DNA from 3 places in the Flavobacterium sp. Leaf359 genome. Region 2 is predicted to be linked to each of the others. Evidence: riboswitches for the same ligand, from Rfam matches in the RefSeq annotation. Region 2 holds a riboswitch; each other region holds the start of a gene.
The links. Region 2 has a riboswitch for S-adenosylmethionine ahead of ASG38_RS16820 (Na+/H+ antiporter NhaC family protein). Riboswitches for the same ligand answer to the same signal wherever they lie in the genome.

Region 1 (6,113 bases), on a different contig from region 2:
AAAGTCCAAATCAATTAAGAAATTTTCCGTGTCTTCCTTTGTAAATCCGCCACAAAGAATATGCGGAATCGCATCAACCTGGTATTTGTTTTGTATTGCCGAACAAATACCAACTGTTCCCGGTCGTTTCTTTACAATCTTTTTTTCCAATAAACCGCTGGGCAATTCTTTGTATTCATACTCCTCACGATGATAGGTCACGTCAATAAAAGGCGGTTTGAATTCCATTAACGGGTCAATGCTATCAAAAATTGACTGGATATTTTGCCCTTTTAATGGCGGTAGTATTTCGAAAGAAAAAAGCGATTTGCCATTGGCTTTTTCTATATGTTCTGTTACTTTCATTTGTTTTTGATTTCAGATTTTAGATTTCTGATCTTAAATTTTTGATTTCAGATTTTTGATTTTTGACTTGACGACTTGATGACTTGATGACTTGATGACTTGATGACTTTGCGACTTGATGACTTTACAACTAATTTAATCTGCGATGTTTGGGTTTAGCCATTTTTCGGCATATTCATAGGAAACATTCCTGCGTTTTGCATAGTCTTCGACCTGATCTTTTTTAATTTTTCCCAGTCCGAAGTATTTGCTTTCTGGGTGTCCGAAATAATAACCGGAAACCGAAGATGCCGGCCACATCGCCATACTTTCGGTTAAAGTCACGCCAATATTTTCTTCTACGTTTAATAATTTCCAGATAGTGGGTTTTTCCAAGTGATCCGGGCAAGCAGGATATCCTGGTGCCGGGCGGATTCCTTTGTATTCTTCTTTAATCAGGGCTTCATTGCTTAATACTTCGTCAGAAGCATATCCCCAGATTTCTTTCCTTATTTTTTCATGTAAATATTCGGCAAAAGCCTCGGCAAAACGATCGCCCAATGCTTTGACCATAATGGAATTATAATCATCGAGATTTTTTTCGAATTCCGCCGCTTTTTCATCTACTCCAAAACCTGTCGTTACGCAAAATGCTCCTATATAATCTGTAATTCCGGAATCTTTTGGCGCTATAAAATCAGACAGGGCAATATTGGGTGCTCCTTTTGTTTTTGCAGACTGCTGTCTTAAAGTCAGGAAAGTTTGCAGAAGCTTTCCATTTTCATCCCGTAATTCAATATCATCATCATTGATTTGGTTGGCAGGAAATATTGCATACACGCCTTTTGCTTCTAACCAGTTTTCCTGTATAATCTGGCGCAACATGTCCTGAGCATCCGCAAACAACACTTTAGCTTGTTCGCCAACAATTTCATCTTTTAGTATTTCCGGAAATTTTCCATGCAGGTCCCATGTTCTAAAAAATGGTGTCCAATCGATATAATCGACCAATTCTCCTAATTTTACATCGATGACTTTTGTTCCTATAGTGTTTGGTTTTGCCGGAGTGAAATTAGTCCAGTCCAATTGCAGCTTATTTTTTCTGGCTTCCTCTATGCTTAAGAAGTTTTTATCACGGCTCCGACTTAGGTAACCTTCGCGAAGCTCATCATATTCCATACGCAGGCTCTTGAAATATTCCTGATTGGTATTCTTATTTATGAGATTTCCGGCTACAGTAACAGCACGCGAAGCATCGTTGACATGAACTACTGTTTCCCTATATTCCGGAGCAATCTTTACGGCTGTATGTGCTCTTGAAGTGGTTGCTCCACCAATCATTATTGGAATTTTGACATTCTGCCTGTCCATCTGTTTTGCCAGATAGACCATTTCATCCAGAGAAGGCGTGATTAATCCGCTTAGTCCTATTATATCTACATTTTCCTCAATGGCTGTCTGAATAATTTTCTCGGATGGTACCATGACACCAAGGTCAATGATTTCATAGTTATTACAAGCCAAAACCACCGCCACTATGTTTTTCCCTATGTCATGAACATCACCTTTTACGGTTGCCATCAAAACCTTTCCGGCTGAACTGGAACTTCCGTCTTTTTCCGCTTCAATATATGGCAACAGATAAGCAACCGCCTTTTTCATGACACGTGCTGATTTTACTACTTGCGGCAAAAACATTTTCCCGCTTCCGAATAAATCTCCTACTACATTCATTCCTGTCATTAGATTGATTTCTATGACTTCAATAGGCCTTGTAGCCAATTGTCTGGCTTCTTCAATATCAGCATCAATAAATTCATCAACTCCTCTCACCAAAGCGTGTGTCAATCTTTCCTGAAGTGGAAGCGAACGCCATTCCTGTGACTGCTTTTCTGAAACTTCTTTTGTATCTCCTTTTATATTTTCTGCAAATGCCAAAAGTCTTTCTGTGGCATCATCTCTCCTGTCAAGCAAGACATCTTCAACATATTCCAGCAAATCTTTGGGAATCTGGTCATAGATTTCCAACATTTCCGGATTTACGATTCCCATAGTCATACCGTGATTGACAGCATGGTACAAAAACGCCGAATGCATTGCTTCACGTACCCTGTCGTTACCGCGGAATGAGAATGAAACATTGCTTACACCACCGCTGACACTTGCATAGGGAAGATTTTCCTTAATCCATCTGGTAGCCCTGAAGAAATCTACTGCATTCCGGCGGTGTTCTTCCATTCCGGTTGCAACGGGAAAAATATTCGGGTCAAAAATGATGTCTTCTGCCGGAAAACCTACCTTGTTTACCAAAACATCATACGAACGCTTACAGATTTCTATCCTTCTTTCATAGGTGTCTGCCTGTCCTGTCTCGTCAAAAGCCATAACAATGACTGCTGCACCATATTTTTTTATCAGTTTTGCCTGACGAATAAAATTTTCTTCTCCTTCTTTTAGACTGATAGAATTGACAACACTTTTCCCCTGGGCTACTTTTAGTCCTGCTTCGATAATTTCCCATTTTGAACTGTCAATCATTATCGGAACGCGGGAAATATCTGGTTCAGAAGCTATCAGATTCAGGAAAATTGTCATGGCGCGAACGCCGTCAAGCATTCCCTCATCCATATTAATGTCAATAATCTGTGCGCCTCCTTCTACCTGAGCCCTGGCAATATCCAATGCTTCTTCGTATTTTTCTTCTTTTATCAGGCGTAAAAATTTTCGGGAACCGGTAACATTCGTACGTTCTCCTACGTTTACAAAAATGCTTTCGGGTGTTATGATTAAAGGTTCGAGACCTGATAATCTTAAGTATTTTTTACAATCGACATCTGCCATTTTCTTATTCTTTTCTACAGTCTAAACCGGTTCTACAATTCTGGGTGAATATTCTTTTGCTACTTCTGCAATCAGGCGGATATGTTCCGGGGTTGTTCCGCAACATCCTCCAATTATGTTAATGAGATTATCTTCGAGATATTCCCGAATCAAAACCTGCATAGCTTCCGGTGTCTGGTCATATTGCCCAAAAGCATTGGGCAAACCTGCATTGGGATGTGCCGAAACATTGAATGTGGTATTATGCGAAAGTCGTTGTAAATAAGGTTTTAACTGGTCTGCTCCTAAAGCACAATTAAATCCTACGCTCAATAGCGGAATGTGAGAAATGGAAATCAGGAATGCTTCTACGGTCTGGCCGGAGAGTGTTCTTCCTGAAGCATCTGTTATCGTGCCGGAAACCATGACCGGAATATCTATATTTCTTTCTTCTTTGACTTCTTCAATGGCAAACAGTGCTGCTTTTGCATTCAGGGTATCAAATATGGTTTCTACCAGCAGAATATCGGAACCTCCATCAATCAGGGCTTCGACCTGCTGTTTATAGGCAATGCGTAATTCATCAAAGGTCACGGCACGGAAACCGGGGTCATTTACATCCGGAGACATGCTTGCCGTTCTGTTAGTAGGTCCTATAGAACCCGCCACGAAACGTGGTTTATCCGGATTTTTTGCCGTAAACTCATCTGCTATTTCTCGGGCCAGTCTGGCCGATTCATAGTTTAATTCATAAACCAAATCTTCCAAATGATAGTCTGCCATACCTATGGTTGTTCCTGAAAAGGTATTGGTTTCTACAATATCTGCTCCGGCTTCAAAATATTGGCGGTGGACTTCCTGTATTGCTTTTGGCTGGGTTAATGAAAGGAGGTCGTTATTGCCTTTCAGCAGATGCGGAAATTCTTTGAATCTTTCACCACGGAAATCTTCTTCCGAAAAATTATACCGCTGGAGCATGGTTCCCATTGCTCCGTCAAGGATGAGAATTCTTTCTTTGATAGCTTTGTGTATGCCTGACATTTTTTACTATTATTAGATTATTCAAGATTCTGATGAATCTAAAAGTCCTAATGTATTTTTCAAAAATCGATGGCATAGAAAAAACAATCCCAGGCCATGAATGGTTGAAAAAAGTATCGATATGTTGTCAGGAAAAGGGAGAAAAAAAGTAGATTTTTCGTGTGTTATCTATCCAATAATATGGTAGAATGTAGCACCTTCTTTAAAGCTTAAAGGGTTGCTAAGGCTTCATCGGGTCTAATCCCTCCGCCTTTCGTGATAACAATCAATATTTTTAAGAACACTGCAAAGTAATGCAATATGTTTGGTTTTTGCAATAGTTTGCAGAAATTATACCGCTATCCTAAAATTTTGTTTGGCTGCAATTTTTAGAATTTGTTCAAGCAGTTTCGGGGAAAGATGCTTCTCATTTGGGTTTACGAAGACAAAATCTTTTTCCGTTTTTTTGATACTGTTGTTTAATGCCATTTTGAAATCTGCCGAAAATGCCTGCACCAATGGATTAGCACTAATGATATCAAAATCATTCTGGAGCAGGTCGAAATAATCAGGAAGGATGTCTTCTGTATTTGAGGTATCGACAGCAATAAGATTTTCGAGTTCGTTTTCCTGAACAAAATTAATTATATCTGCTATTTTGAAAGGAACGGCAAATTGGATAAAATTGGCTTCCCAGGAATTTCTTACTGTTGGTTTTTCAAAGAAGGCTACGGTGGAATTGGTTATTACCGGCAATCTCAAATCAAGATTGTTATTTTCAAGGAGTGATTCCTGATTGGAAAGCACCTCAGTTATGAGAGAACTCCCTGTCTCTTCTATTCCGAAGAGAATGATATTTATTTTTTTAACTGACATGGTTCTGAAGATTTTTGATTAAAAGAACTGCTTTTGACTGGCAATCAAAAGCAGTCTTTCAACAAACAAACAAATAAAACAAACTAAACAAATGCGATTTATGCTTTATGCTGCATAATTATATTCTTTGTATAAAATCAGCTCGACCGGTGTTGAATTGACCAGGTTGTCGTAAACCGGACTTTTTTGCTGTACTAATTTTAACCACTTCTGGAGTACCTGAAGCGAAGTATCTGTTGTTGGCTTTAGCACGATTTCGATTTTGCTGAAGCCTACTCTTTCTTCCTGACTTATAACTCCGGTTATTTCTACCTGTAACGACTTTAGGTTGATGCCTAACTCTGAAGCTACCTGCTGGCTCACCGCATTGACACATCCTGCGAATCCTGCAAGTATATATTCAAACGGACTTGGCCCTTCCAGTTCCGGAAATTTTTCATTCCTGCTTATTCTGACATCAGAATTTTGTGTTTTCACTACGAATTGCTCATTATTTCTTGAGTATCCTAATACATTTATTGCTTTCATATTTTTTATTTTTTTTTGAGATTTATAATTGAGACTTAAAACAAAAAAGTCCTTTTGGACGGTTTACCAAAAGGACTTCACACTTGAATATATAAAGAGATTACGTCATTCGCTTTTGGCAATGGAGTTTTAGGTGGCAATACATCCACATATGTTTTTTACAAATAATCGTTGTTATCGTGTTCATTTTTATTTTATTTTCTCAAAGAATTATTTTCAAAAAAAAAGCCCCTGTAATTCAACAGAGGCTTTTTTTGCTATATATTTTAAAAAACTTAAAATTTGGCAATAGTACCTCCTGCGGAAATTTTCCACATCTTGCAGTACGTATGACAAATAATAGTTCTCATTTTTATTTCTTTTTGATGGTACAAACTTCAGAACTATTTTTGGATTGACAATGCACAAAATAAAAATTTAACATTTATTTTATTTTCAAACAAAAAAACTGATGTTTTATAAAGAGAGGCGTACAATAAAAAATTATACTAATAATCAGCACTTTAACTTTAAAAAATAGTGCTGCTGTATTAGTTAAGAAAAAC
Region 2 (6,113 bases):
TAAAGAAAATTCCGGAAATCCTTAATAAACTGAAATAAGAATGACACCAAAAGAAATCGTACAGAATTTTTACAAATCAGATGCACTTCTTGATCAAAAAATCATGGAATCTTCATTGCATCCTGAAGTTGTTTTAGACTGGAATAGTTCAAAAGGATTTTTGCAGATGAACAGGACTGAAATATTAGCCTTGTCTGCTGAACTTCAGGTTGCCTATACACGATCAAAAATTCGCATCAGCCATATTCTGGAAGAAGAAAATTTGGTTTCTGTAAGATATTCACACTATGTAAAAACATTTGAAAACCCAAGAGAAGAGATGCTTTTGGCCCATTTTATGGTAATCTGGGAAATAAAAGACGGCAAACTTTACAGGGGATTTCAAATGAGCCAACTGTCCTGATTTCTTAAATATTTAAGCATAAAAAACTTTCCTATTAGGCATCAAAACCTTACTTTTGCAACACCATTCAAAAAAATAAATTTAAAAAATATATTATGAGCGTTTTAGTCAATAAAGATTCTAAAATAATTGTTCAAGGTTTTACAGGAAGCGAAGGAACTTTTCACGCTTCTCAAATGATTGAATACGGAACAAATGTTGTAGGTGGGGTAACTCCGGGTAAAGGAGGAACAACTCACTTAGACCGTCCGGTTTTCAACACTGTTAAAGATGCTGTTGATCAGGCTGGAGCAGATACTACAATCATTTTCGTACCGCCAGCTTTTGCGGCTGACGCAATTATGGAAGCTGCAGATGCAGGAATCAAAGTCATTATCACAATTACTGAAGGAATTCCGGTTGCTGATATGGTTAAGGCTTACGCTTATATTCAAAATAAAGATTGTCGTCTGGTAGGTCCAAACTGTCCGGGTGTAATTACTCCGGAAGAAGCTAAAGTTGGTATCATGCCAGGTTTCGTTTTCAAAAAAGGAAAAGTAGGTATCGTTTCCAAATCAGGAACACTTACTTATGAAGCAGCAGATCAGGTGGTAAAACAAGGTATGGGAATCACTACGGCTATAGGTATTGGAGGAGACCCAATCATTGGGACTACTACAAAAGAAGCTGTTGAATTGTTGATGAACGACCCTGAAACAGAATGTATCATCATGATTGGTGAAATCGGTGGGCAATTAGAAGCCGATGCTGCTAAATGGATTAAAGCTGACGGGAACAGAAAACCGGTTATCGGATTCATCGCTGGTGAAACTGCTCCAAAAGGAAGAACAATGGGTCACGCTGGTGCAATTGTAGGTGGAGCTGACGATACAGCTGAAGCTAAAAAACGCATCATGAGAGAAAATGGTATCCACGTTGTTGATTCTCCTGCTGAAATCGGTAAAAAAGTAAAAGAAGTTATGGGTTAATCTCCATACAATTGATATAAAAAGCCTTGCATATTGCGAGGCTTTTTTATTTAATGACGATTTTTTTATAATTTTAAAGAATGAAACAAGCCTTTCCGCCATTAGTTAATCAAAACTCCAAAATCCTTATTTTAGGAACTATGCCCGGAGAAAAATCGCTGGAATTACAGGAATATTACGGTAATAAAGGGAACAGTTTCTGGAAGCTGCTTTTCACGCTATTTAACCGGCCCTTACCAAAAGAATATATAGAAAAGAAGCAGTTATTAGAAGAGAACAATATTGCACTTTGGGATGTTCTGGCCTATTGTGAAAGAACAGGAAGTCTGGATAGCAATATAAAGAATGAAAAAGCCAATGATTTTGAAAGCTTTTACAAGCAATACCCCAATATTAAACATGTCTTTTTTTCGAGTAAAAATGCATCCAATTTCTATGATAAATATGTAGGTCGGAAAAAAGATTTGCAGTATTCCATTTTACCATCACCAAGTGGTGCCAATGCTTCTAAAAGTTTTTTACAAAAACTGGAAGAATGGGAAGCTATTTTGGAAGCACCGAAATAATTTTAGTAAATTAGATTCCTTAGAATTATCCTTAATAAACAAAACAAAATATGTCAAACATCGACTTAATCATAGAAGAAAGGCCGCGTGATATCGGGGACTTTTTGGTAGGCAGACTATTACCTTTCCGTAAAAAAAGAATGGTAGGGCCATTTATCTTTATTGACCACATGGGACCAACAAAAATGGGACCGGATCATTATATGGATGTAGGCCAGCATCCGCACATTGGATTGGCAACATTGACTTTCTTGCTCGAAGGCGAAGTCATGCATAAGGATAGTATTGGCACTGTACAGAAAATAGCTCCGGGGTCTGTAAACTGGATGATTGCCGGAAATGGTGTAACCCATACCGAAAGAACTCCCGAAGAATTAAGACACGGAAAAGAGTATATGATGCATGGTTACCAAATATGGGTAGCACTGCCAAAAGACAAAGAAGATATGGAGCCGGAATTTCATCATTTTGACAGGAACGATCTGCCAAGATGGAAAGACGAAACGGCAGAATTTACATTAGTGGCAGGAAAAGGATACGGTAAAGAATCACCGGTTCCGGTACATTCTGATCTGTTTATGGTCGAAATCAAAACCCAGGATGAATACCTTCTCCATACAGAAGGACAGCTTTTTGGGGAAATTGGAATCTGTGTCGTTGAAGGCGCTGTTCAGGCCTGTGATAATCATGTTGGGAAAGGAAATATGTTGGTGTCAAAATTGGACAATGCCTGTTCCATGACGCTCAAACCAGATACCCATATTATTCTTTTTGGTGGTCAACCGCTTCCTGAAGAGCGATTTATCTATTGGAATTTTGTGTCTTCCAGCAATGAAAAAATTGAAGCGGCGAAAGAACGTTGGAGAAAAAAAGAATTTCCGAAGGTAAAAGACGATAATAGCTATGTCGTCATGCCGGAAGTTTAATTCAAATAAAAACAAACCAAAAAGCCTCTCTGTTAACAATTCAACAGAGAGGCTTTGTTTTTGCAGATAATTTAATTGCGCGGAAGATTATTAAATATTTGTAAAAAACACACTTAAGGTAAATATAATTTAAAAATAGACCTATATTTGCATCCGTTATCACGAATCTCATAAAGAGATAGCAACCTGCAACAACAAGCAAGGTGCTAAAACGATAAGCCAAATCCTTTGGAAAAAATGTTGCCATTCCACACTTTTTTCGGTTTGCTTTTCGTCGTGAGCTTTATTAATTTTTAAGCAATCGATGATGAAACATCTTATTAAAACTAAAGGTTCTATTGTAGCCTTATTGCCCTTTTTCGTTTTTATTTTTACATTCCTTGGTGCCGGAATCCTACTCAATGACTTTTATGCTTTGCCGTCTCCAATAGCAGTAACTTTTGGGATAATTACAGCCTTTTTACTTTTTAGAGAATCTATTGAGGCAAAAGTTGACACGCTGATAAAAGGCTGTGGAAATAATCAAATCATCACAATGTGCCTTATTTATCTGCTGTCCGGAGCTTTTGCTGTCGTTACCCAGGCAATGGGAGCTGTAGACGCAGTTGTAAATTTAGGAATCAGTACAATAGACACGGAGTATTTCCCATTAGGCATTTTTTTAATAGCCTCATTTTTATCAACTGCAACAGGAACTTCCGTCGGCTCGATAGTAGCCTTAGGACCAATCGCCATCAGCCTGGCAGACAAAAGCGGTGCTTCCATGCCTTTAATTGCCGGTTCGTTACTGGGCGGCTCCATGTTGGGTGACAACCTGTCTATCATATCAGACACGACAATTGCTGCCACACAATCACTTGGATGTGAAATGCGTGATAAATTTAAAGTCAATCTCTTTATAGCGCTACCGGCATCTATTATTACGATACTGTTACTGTTCTATCTGGGGATTAATTCAGAAATAAGTCCGGTAACTATTGAAAAAGAGAGCTACGAACTGATTACAATAGTACCTTATATTCTTGTAATTGGTTTGGCGGTTTCAGGCTTAAATGTTTTTATAACCTTATTGATTGGGATATTGGTCGCGGGAATTATCGGTTTTTTTCAAAATGATTTCACTGTACTGAGTTTTTTACAGAAAAACTATGAAGGCTTTTTAAGTATGACCGATATATTTCTATTATCAATGCTAACGGGTGGACTGGCCGCTTTAGTTGAAAAAGCGGGAGGTATAGATTATGTTCTGCAAAAGATAAAGTCAAAAATTAAGAGCAAAAAATCAGCGCAAATGGGAATAGGTACTTTGGTTAGTGTTACCAACCTGGCTATTGCCAATAATACTGTTTCTATTGTAATTACCGGAGCCATTGCCAAAGAGATTAGTGATGAATATGAACTGAGTCCTAAAAAAACAGCAGCGATTCTCGATATTTTTTGCTGTATAGTGCAAGGAATTCTTCCGTATGGGGCACAAGTACTGCTGATTTTAAATTTTGCCAAGGGACGATTGGATGTGATTGACCTGATTTCAAATGCATGGTATGTTTATATATTGCTGATTTTTACGCTAATTGCGATTTATAGCAAAACATGGAACAAAAGGATAGATAAATTCCTGAAAGTTTAAAGGCTTGTCTTACAGTATTGCGATTGAATTCTTATATTTGTCACTCAACAAAGACAAACTAAATATATTTTATAATGAAATTACTAGAAGGAAAAACAGCGATCATTACAGGTGCCAGCCGAGGAATTGGTAGAGGAATTGCAGAAGTTTTTGCAAAACACGGTGCAAATGTGGCATTCACTTATAGTTCATCTGCTGAAGCGGCTAAAGTTTTGGAAGATGAATTGATAGCGCTTGGCGTAAAAGCTAAAGGATATCAGTCTAATGCTGCTGATTTTAATGAAGCACAAAAACTAGTAGATGATGTAATCGCAACTTTTGGAACTATTGATATTTTGATTAACAATGCAGGAATCACAAAAGACAACCTGCTGATGCGTATTTCAGAAGAAGATTTCGATAAAGTAATTGAAGTGAATCTGAAGTCTGTTTTCAATATGACAAAAGCTGTTCAGAAAATTATGCTTAAAAACCGTGCAGGTTCTATTATAAATATGAGTTCAGTAGTAGGAGTGAAGGGTAATGCCGGACAAACCAACTATGCGGCTTCAAAAGCCGGAGTTATCGGATTTACAAAATCAGTTGCTTTAGAGCTTGGTTCAAGAAATATCCGTTGTAATGCAATTGCTCCAGGTTTTATTGAAACTGAAATGACAGGAAAACTAAACGAAGATGTTGTTCAGGGTTGGAGAGATGCTATTCCGTTAAAACGTGGCGGAACACCTGAAGATGTAGCAAATGCTTGTCTTTTCTTAGCTTCTGATATGAGTGGCTATATTACAGGACAGGTTATGAACGTTGATGGTGGAATGCTGACTTAATAAAAGCTTTTATAAGCAAAAGACAAATTAAATCAATACTTTCTTCTAAGGTGTAAAGTCCTAATCTTTTGATTTTACACCTTAGATTTTATATGAAGTTTAAATGAAAGATAGTTTTGGTATAGGGATAATTGGTGCTATTATAGTAGTTCTTGGAGTGATATTCATTGTAGCACGTCTTGAAATAGGCTTTATAACAGGGCAAATAATGGTTTATTATGGTTTGCTGTTGGTTGCTTTGGCAATACTGATTTTTATAGTGAGAAAAAACAAGAAGAAATGATTTTTCTTGATATGAATCCAAAATCCTTCAGATATTAAATTAATATAAAAAATGACGACAAACACCATATTATTACTCTTACTTTCAATACTAATAGCAGGAGGTTTGTCTTTTTTCCAATACTTTTTCAGGTCTAAAAATAAGTCGAAAACCCAACTGCTTTTAGCCTTTTTACGTTTCTTTTCTATTTTTGGCATCTTACTCTTGCTAATCAATCCCAAAATTACAACCAGTACTCTTGAAATAGTAAAAACGCCATTACCTGTTGTTGTTGATAATTCCAGTTCTATAACAGAATTAAAAGCAAACGAAACGGCTTTGGAGATCCATAAAAAACTGGTTTCTGATTCAAGACTACAGGAAAAATTTGATATTCAGTCGTATCAGTTTTCTAATGAATTTGAACTATCTGATAGTTTTAATTTTAAGGGAACGCAGACCAATCTGGATGAAGTTGCCAAGAACCTGAAAAGCATTAATAAAAACACGGCTTTCCCGACAGTCATCCTAACTGAT
Region 3 (6,113 bases), on a different contig from region 2:
AACCGGGTTTTCTCTTTTAATTTTACTATTCATTATTTCTTGTCCTAACTGGTTGTAAATAAAAATCCGGACTTCTTCATAAGATTCCGGAATGACAAGATTGACAACAGAATTAGCCGGGTTTGGATATACTAAAAATGAGTTTTCAGAAAAAACAGGAGTATCTAAAGCATTAGCTAATGCCCTGCTAAAATCCGGAATCCCATAACCAAATTGATTGTTGGGCGTATTATATAAATGGGCCGACTGTTTTATTAGCTGTATAATTTCCACATTTGTTTTATCTGGAAAAGCCTGCCATAAACAAGCTACCATACCTGAAATTATAGGCGACGAAAAAGAGGTTCCGTTAGCAGTAACAATATTTCCGAATGTATCAGAAACCACAGCCTGCTGCCCTTGTGCCATTATATCAGGTTTTACCCTGCCATCAAATGAAGGCCCGATAGAGCTGAAACCGGCATAACTACTATCCGGCGCTACAGCACCTACCGCCAGCGCATTAACCGCATCCGCCGGCGCCGAAATATTAGGATTAGCCCCTGCTCCTGAATTGCCTGCCGAAACAACACAAATCATTCCCTTTGAAAAGGCAATATCTGCACCACGTGAAATAAAGGCTGTTGTGCCATTCATGTCAGCATATTCATAACTATAACCCGGGTTGTTATATATGAAATATCCCAGCGAAGTATTAATGATATCAACACCAAGGCTGTCTGCCATTTCAGCAGCTTCAACCCAATAGGATTCCTCAACCGGATTTTCATCCAAAATATCCTCTGTTATAAAAAGATAATACGAAGCATCCGGCCCGGTTCCAACTAATTGATTTTCAACATAACCGCCCATAGTTGCAAGTACTAAGGTACCGTGTGTTCCACCTGTATAAAAATTCGTATTTCTGTTTACAAAATCGTAACCACCTAAAATTTTATTATTGGTAATAAGTCGTTGGAAAGGTTGGGCAGTATTTACATTGGGAAAACCGGCATCCATAACAGCGATTATTTTTCCGTTTCCGGTAAAATCCTGCTGGTGTAACAGATTGCCTTTTAGCATCTGAATCTGGTTGGCCGATGTTCCATATCCGAAACTTACCTGAGTTTCTAAATTTTTATTCCCATTTGCCAATTGCGACTGACGCATGGCACGGCCCGCAGTATTCAAAGTTGGATTAGCAAACTGGATATGGTCGACAAAAGTGAGGGTTTCGAGGTTTTGAATGGCTTCTACCGTACCCCTGATATGCAATGCATTCATCCATTTTGATTTGGCTTTGACTGTAATTCCTGCCGAAGCCGTCACCTGATTAATATACGATACGGAAATAGGGACATCCTTTTCGTCTAATGCAATATTCTGTCTTGTTCTTCTGTCAAGTGCTCGCTGCGAAAGCATCTCCAGTGGGTTTGCCATGTAGTGGGCGGCATCGGGCTTATCTGTAAAATAAACCCAGGCATCTTCCTGAGCCACAGCCCAGAAACCTGACAACAAGACTATTAAAAAAGTAATTTTTTTCATAAGTTATTGAATTGGCTGTCCAAACTTAAACAAATTGCCGCTATCGTCAATAATATAAAACTCCCGCATTCCCCAAGGCTGGTTTTTAAGTGCTATCTTATCTCCAAGAATTTTTTTATACCGTTCAAAAACAGCTTCAATATCATTTACCCGAATGTAGCAGCTTGAATTTTCCGGAACTATTTTTTCATTGCATTTCCAAAGGTGTATTTCATTATCATCCCATAAAAAAATTAAAAGGTCTTCATATTCACCTACTAATTTACCGCCTAAAATTTCCTGATAAAATTGTTTGGATTTTTCAAAGTCTAAAGAAGGAAGCTGGGGAATAATTTGGGTTATTTTTGAATTCAAATCAATATTTTTTAGATATGAATGTCAAATTTACGAAAATGAAATTTTATAAAACACTTTAAAGCTGACTATTTAAAGCCCTTTACATCTAATTCAATGCATTGAAAATCAATTAAATATAAAATATTTTATTTTTTATTAGGTTTTTAAAAAATTTATACTCTAAATTTGCAACCAAGTTCTTTAAAAGATTATTCTTATCCAGAAAGACCGAGGGAATTGACCCTATGACGTCTTGGCAACCTGTCCTTTTGAGGATAAGGTGCCACATTCAACCCTTGCTTTGGCAGGGAAAGATAAGCTTAGAAAATAGTACATAATAACTCGAGATATTATTTGCTCTTCTGACTTATCGGAGGAGCATTTTTATTTTATGCCCTTTCCGATATCTGGTTTCGAATATTTTTTTAAAAGCAAAAAATATTAAATCTTAAAAACGAATCAAGATGAAAGAGCAAACTCAAATTTTAAACTACATTCCGGTTGATAAACTAACAGGTTCCATTTCGGTGCCAATTTACCAGACTTCTACTTTTGTTCAGGATGCTCCAGGCGTTCACAAAGGTTTCGACTATGCCAGAAGCAATAATCCTACACGAAAAGTTCTTGAAGACCTGGTAGCCAAACTGGAGAACGGAACCAACGGTTATGCTTTTTCCAGCGGATTAGCTGCGATAGATGCAGTAGTGAAATTACTATCGGCCGGAGACGAAATCATAGCCGTAGATGATATTTACGGAGGTGCTTTCCGCCTGTTTACCCATGTGTATGAAAAATTCGGGATACAGGTAACGTATGTTGATGCAACCGATGCAAAGAACGTTGCTGATGCCATCAGTGACAAGACAGCCCTGATATGGATTGAATCTCCGACCAATCCAACATTAAAGATTTCAGATTTGCGTGCCATTGGAAAAATTGCAAAAGAAAACAACATCCTGTTCTGCGTAGACAATACCTTTGCCTCTCCTATCGCCCAAAAACCAATTGATTTTGGTGCCGACTTAATTGTTCACAGTGCTACAAAATATATTTCAGGACACAGTGACCTGATAGCCGGTCTGGTCATTACTGCTACGGAAGAATTAGGCGCTAAAATTAAATTCATCCAGAATGCTTCCGGTGCTATTTTAGGGCCGTTTGACAGCTGGCTGGTTATTCGCGGTATTGAAACCCTTAATTTAAGAATCAGGCAGCATGCTGAAAATGCACAAAAAATTGCCGAATTCCTGACTACTGAAAAACTAGTCCGTAATGTTTATTATCCGGGCTTGAAAACCCACCGCAATCATGAAATTGCCAAAAGTCAGCAGAAATATTTTGGAGGTGTTGTGACTTTTGATTTGGTTATTGACGATAAGGAACTGGCTTCAAGAATTGTATCGGGAACGAAATTATTCCAGTTGGCTGAAAGTTTAGGTGGTGTGAAAAGCCTGTGTTGCCTTCCATGTGAAATGACTCATAAATCAATTCCTGCTGAAAAAAGATACCAATCTGGCGTGACCGACAGCCTAATCCGACTTTCTGTGGGTTTGGAAGATGCTGATGATTTAATTGCCGACATAAAACAGGCATTGGAAAATGCTGTGAAGGAAAATGCTACTGTTGAATTCCATAAAAATTAATTGCACGAACAATGTCAAGAAAAAAATTAAATATAGGATTATTTGGATTCGGATGTGTGGGTTTCGGATTGTATGAGGTTTTGCAGAAAACACCGGGGTTAAAAGCAGACATCAGAAAAATCTGTGTCAAGGATAAAAACAAACCACGCGAAATTGCAGCCGAAAACTTCACTTTCGATAAAAATGATATTTTCAACGACCCGGAAATCAATGTTATTGTAGAACTTATTGACGATGCGGATGCGGCTTATGAAATCGTTAAAACCGCTTTAAAAAGTGGAAAGGCAGTAGTTTCTGCCAACAAAAAAATGATTGCAGAGCATTTTGAAGAATTATTGGAATTGCAACGAAAACACAAGGTGCCCTTACTTTATGAAGCTGCCTGTTGCGCCAGCATGCCTATTATCCGGAATTTAGAAGAATACTATGATAACGACCTTTTGGAATCTATACAGGGTATTGTGAATGGTTCAACCAATTATATACTCACCAAGACTTTTAAGGAGAACTTATCGTATGAGGAAGCTTTAAAAGAAGCTCAGGAAAAAGGATTTGCAGAAAGCAACCCTATTTTAGATACCGGCGGTTTTGATGCCAAATACAAACTGTTGATTCTTTTGGCTCATTCTTTCGGATATATTGCCAGACCTGAAAATCTCCTGAATATCGGGATTGATAATATTGGCGGATTGGAATTGAAATATGCCCGTGAAAAAGGGTTAAAAATCAAATTAGTTGCGCAGGCTTTTAAAAATACAGACGGAAACATTACTGCTTTCGTTATTCCGAAATTTGTGGATTCTGCAGACCGTCTGTTTAATGTTGATGATGTTTTTAATGGTGTGATTACGAAAACCAGTTTTGCAGACGAACAGTTTTTTGTGGGCAAAGGTGCCGGAGCACATCCAACGGCTTCGGCTGTGTTAAGCGATATTTCAGCTTTGAGCTATGATTATCAATACGAGTATAAAAAAATTGCGCAGCAGGAAGATTACAGCCTGTCTGACGATGTTAATCTGAAAGTTTTCCTAAGGCACCAGATAGAAGATGCGGTTACTTTAAAGAAACATTTTTCTGCTATAGACGAATCCTATCTGAATCATGAATCCGGTTATATTACAGGTACTATTTCTTTGGAAAAACTAAGAAATATCCATTTTGATGAGAGTATCGACAAGTCTTTTGTGCTGTTGGATATTGCTTAATTAGCTGTTTAGTTTTGTTCGTTATATATTTTGTTCAAAAAAACCCGACAAGTGATTGTCGGGTTTTTATTTTATGATAGGTTATAACTTTTTATAATAATCGAAAAGTTTACGCTAAAAAACTTAGCAACTTTGTCCCTCAGAACCTTAACACCTCATTAATCAACTTCGTATTTTAGAACGCGGATGAACACGGATTAAAATAATTACGCGGATTTGGGAAATCTGAACGAAATGGAAGCAATTCCAAAAAGCCTGTTTTCAATGATTTCTCTTTTGCATACAAAAGCACGAGACTTAGCACCTTAGGAGCTTAGTACCTCAGAAACTTAGGCTATTACCCCAGAACCTATCAGTTCTTCTCCTAAATGCCAGGAAACAAATTGTCCTTCTGTAATGGCTGACTGGGCTTCTTCAAAAGCAACATACAGTCCGTTTTCAAACTGATGCAATGTGGCTTTTTGCAATGGCTGCCTGTAACGGATTCTCGCCATTACTTCCATTGTTTCGCCGTCTTTCAATGCCAAATCTTCCCGTATCCAATGCACTTCAGAACGCTCTACAAAGAGCGCTTTTTTATAAAGACCCGGATGGTGATTTCCTTGTCCGGTGTAAATAATGTTATTTTCTACATCGGTTTCAATAATGAAAAGAGGCTCTACAGTTCCGCCTACATTCAGTCCTTTACGTTGCCCTTTTGTAAAATAATGGGCTCCCTGGTGTTTTCCAACTACTTTACCCATTTCAGGGGCATAAGGAATGGATGCCGCTTCATGAGCAAGTTCTTCCTTTAATGAATTAAACTCCGTTTTTTCTTTTTTATAGATTTCCTGATCGGCTCCGATTTCAAAAATCAATCCATCTTTTGGCTGTAATTTTTGCTGCAGGAATTCCGGAAGGCGTACTTTCCCAATAAAACATAATCCTTGCGAATCTTTCTTTTCTGCTGTAACCAGTTCCATTTTGGCTGCAATTTCCCTAACCTCAGGTTTGGTCAATTCTCCAATAGGAAATAAAGATTTGGCCAATTGTTCCTGTGAAAGCTGACAAAGAAAATAGGATTGGTCTTTATTACCATCAACCCCGGCGAGTAATTGATATACCGGCTTACCATCCACTTCAATTTCTCCTTTTCTGCAATAGTGTCCGGTTGCCACATAATCGGCTCCAAGGCTCAGGGCAATCTTCATAAAGACATCAAACTTAATTTCACGGTTGCATAGAACATCCGGATTGGGTGTCCTTCCTTTTTCATATTCGCGGAACATATAGTCCACGATTTTCTCCTGATATTGTTCGCTTAAATCAATTGTTTGAAAAGGAATTCCTAATTTCTCAGCTACCAGAAGTGCATCATTGCTATCTTCCAGCCAAGGGCATTCGTTAGAAATAGTTACAGAATCGT

Region 1: linked by a shared signal. The riboswitch ahead of ASG38_RS14155 (homocysteine S-methyltransferase family protein) and the one ahead of ASG38_RS16820 (Na+/H+ antiporter NhaC family protein) in region 2 are both predicted to bind S-adenosylmethionine.
Region 3: linked by a shared signal. The riboswitch ahead of ASG38_RS10730 (PLP-dependent aspartate aminotransferase family protein) and the one ahead of ASG38_RS16820 (Na+/H+ antiporter NhaC family protein) in region 2 are both predicted to bind S-adenosylmethionine.

Annotation. Positions count from the first base shown of each region.
Region 1 covers NZ_LMPW01000013.1:373,367-379,479, reverse strand. Annotated here, with positions in the region: gene metF (methylenetetrahydrofolate reductase [NAD(P)H]) at 1-345, opposite strand, end outside; partial or broken gene metH (methionine synthase) at 481-3,168, opposite strand; gene ASG38_RS14155 (homocysteine S-methyltransferase family protein) at 3,187-4,185, opposite strand; SAM riboswitch class I at 4,347-4,450, opposite strand; gene ASG38_RS14150 (hypothetical protein) at 4,516-5,040, opposite strand; gene ASG38_RS14145 (OsmC family protein) at 5,146-5,568, opposite strand.
Region 2 covers NZ_LMPW01000015.1:323,930-330,042, reverse strand. Annotated here, with positions in the region: gene ASG38_RS16845 (UDP-3-O-(3-hydroxymyristoyl)glucosamine N-acyltransferase) at 1-38, shown strand, start outside; gene ASG38_RS16840 (nuclear transport factor 2 family protein) at 41-403, shown strand; gene sucD (succinate--CoA ligase subunit alpha) at 499-1,371, shown strand; gene ASG38_RS16830 (DNA-deoxyinosine glycosylase) at 1,452-1,937, shown strand; gene ASG38_RS16825 (pirin family protein) at 1,988-2,863, shown strand; SAM-I-IV-variant riboswitch at 3,015-3,111, shown strand; gene ASG38_RS16820 (Na+/H+ antiporter NhaC family protein) at 3,168-4,493, shown strand; gene fabG (3-oxoacyl-[acyl-carrier-protein] reductase) at 4,568-5,314, shown strand; gene ASG38_RS16810 (hypothetical protein) at 5,418-5,597, shown strand; gene ASG38_RS16805 (hypothetical protein) at 5,649-6,113, shown strand, end outside.
Region 3 covers NZ_LMPW01000012.1:514,016-520,128, reverse strand. Annotated here, with positions in the region: gene ASG38_RS10740 (S8 family serine peptidase) at 1-1,524, opposite strand, end outside; gene ASG38_RS10735 (VOC family protein) at 1,528-1,878, opposite strand; SAM riboswitch class I at 2,073-2,181, shown strand; gene ASG38_RS10730 (PLP-dependent aspartate aminotransferase family protein) at 2,325-3,503, shown strand; gene ASG38_RS10725 (homoserine dehydrogenase) at 3,515-4,708, shown strand; gene mnmA (tRNA 2-thiouridine(34) synthase MnmA) at 5,038-6,113, opposite strand, start outside.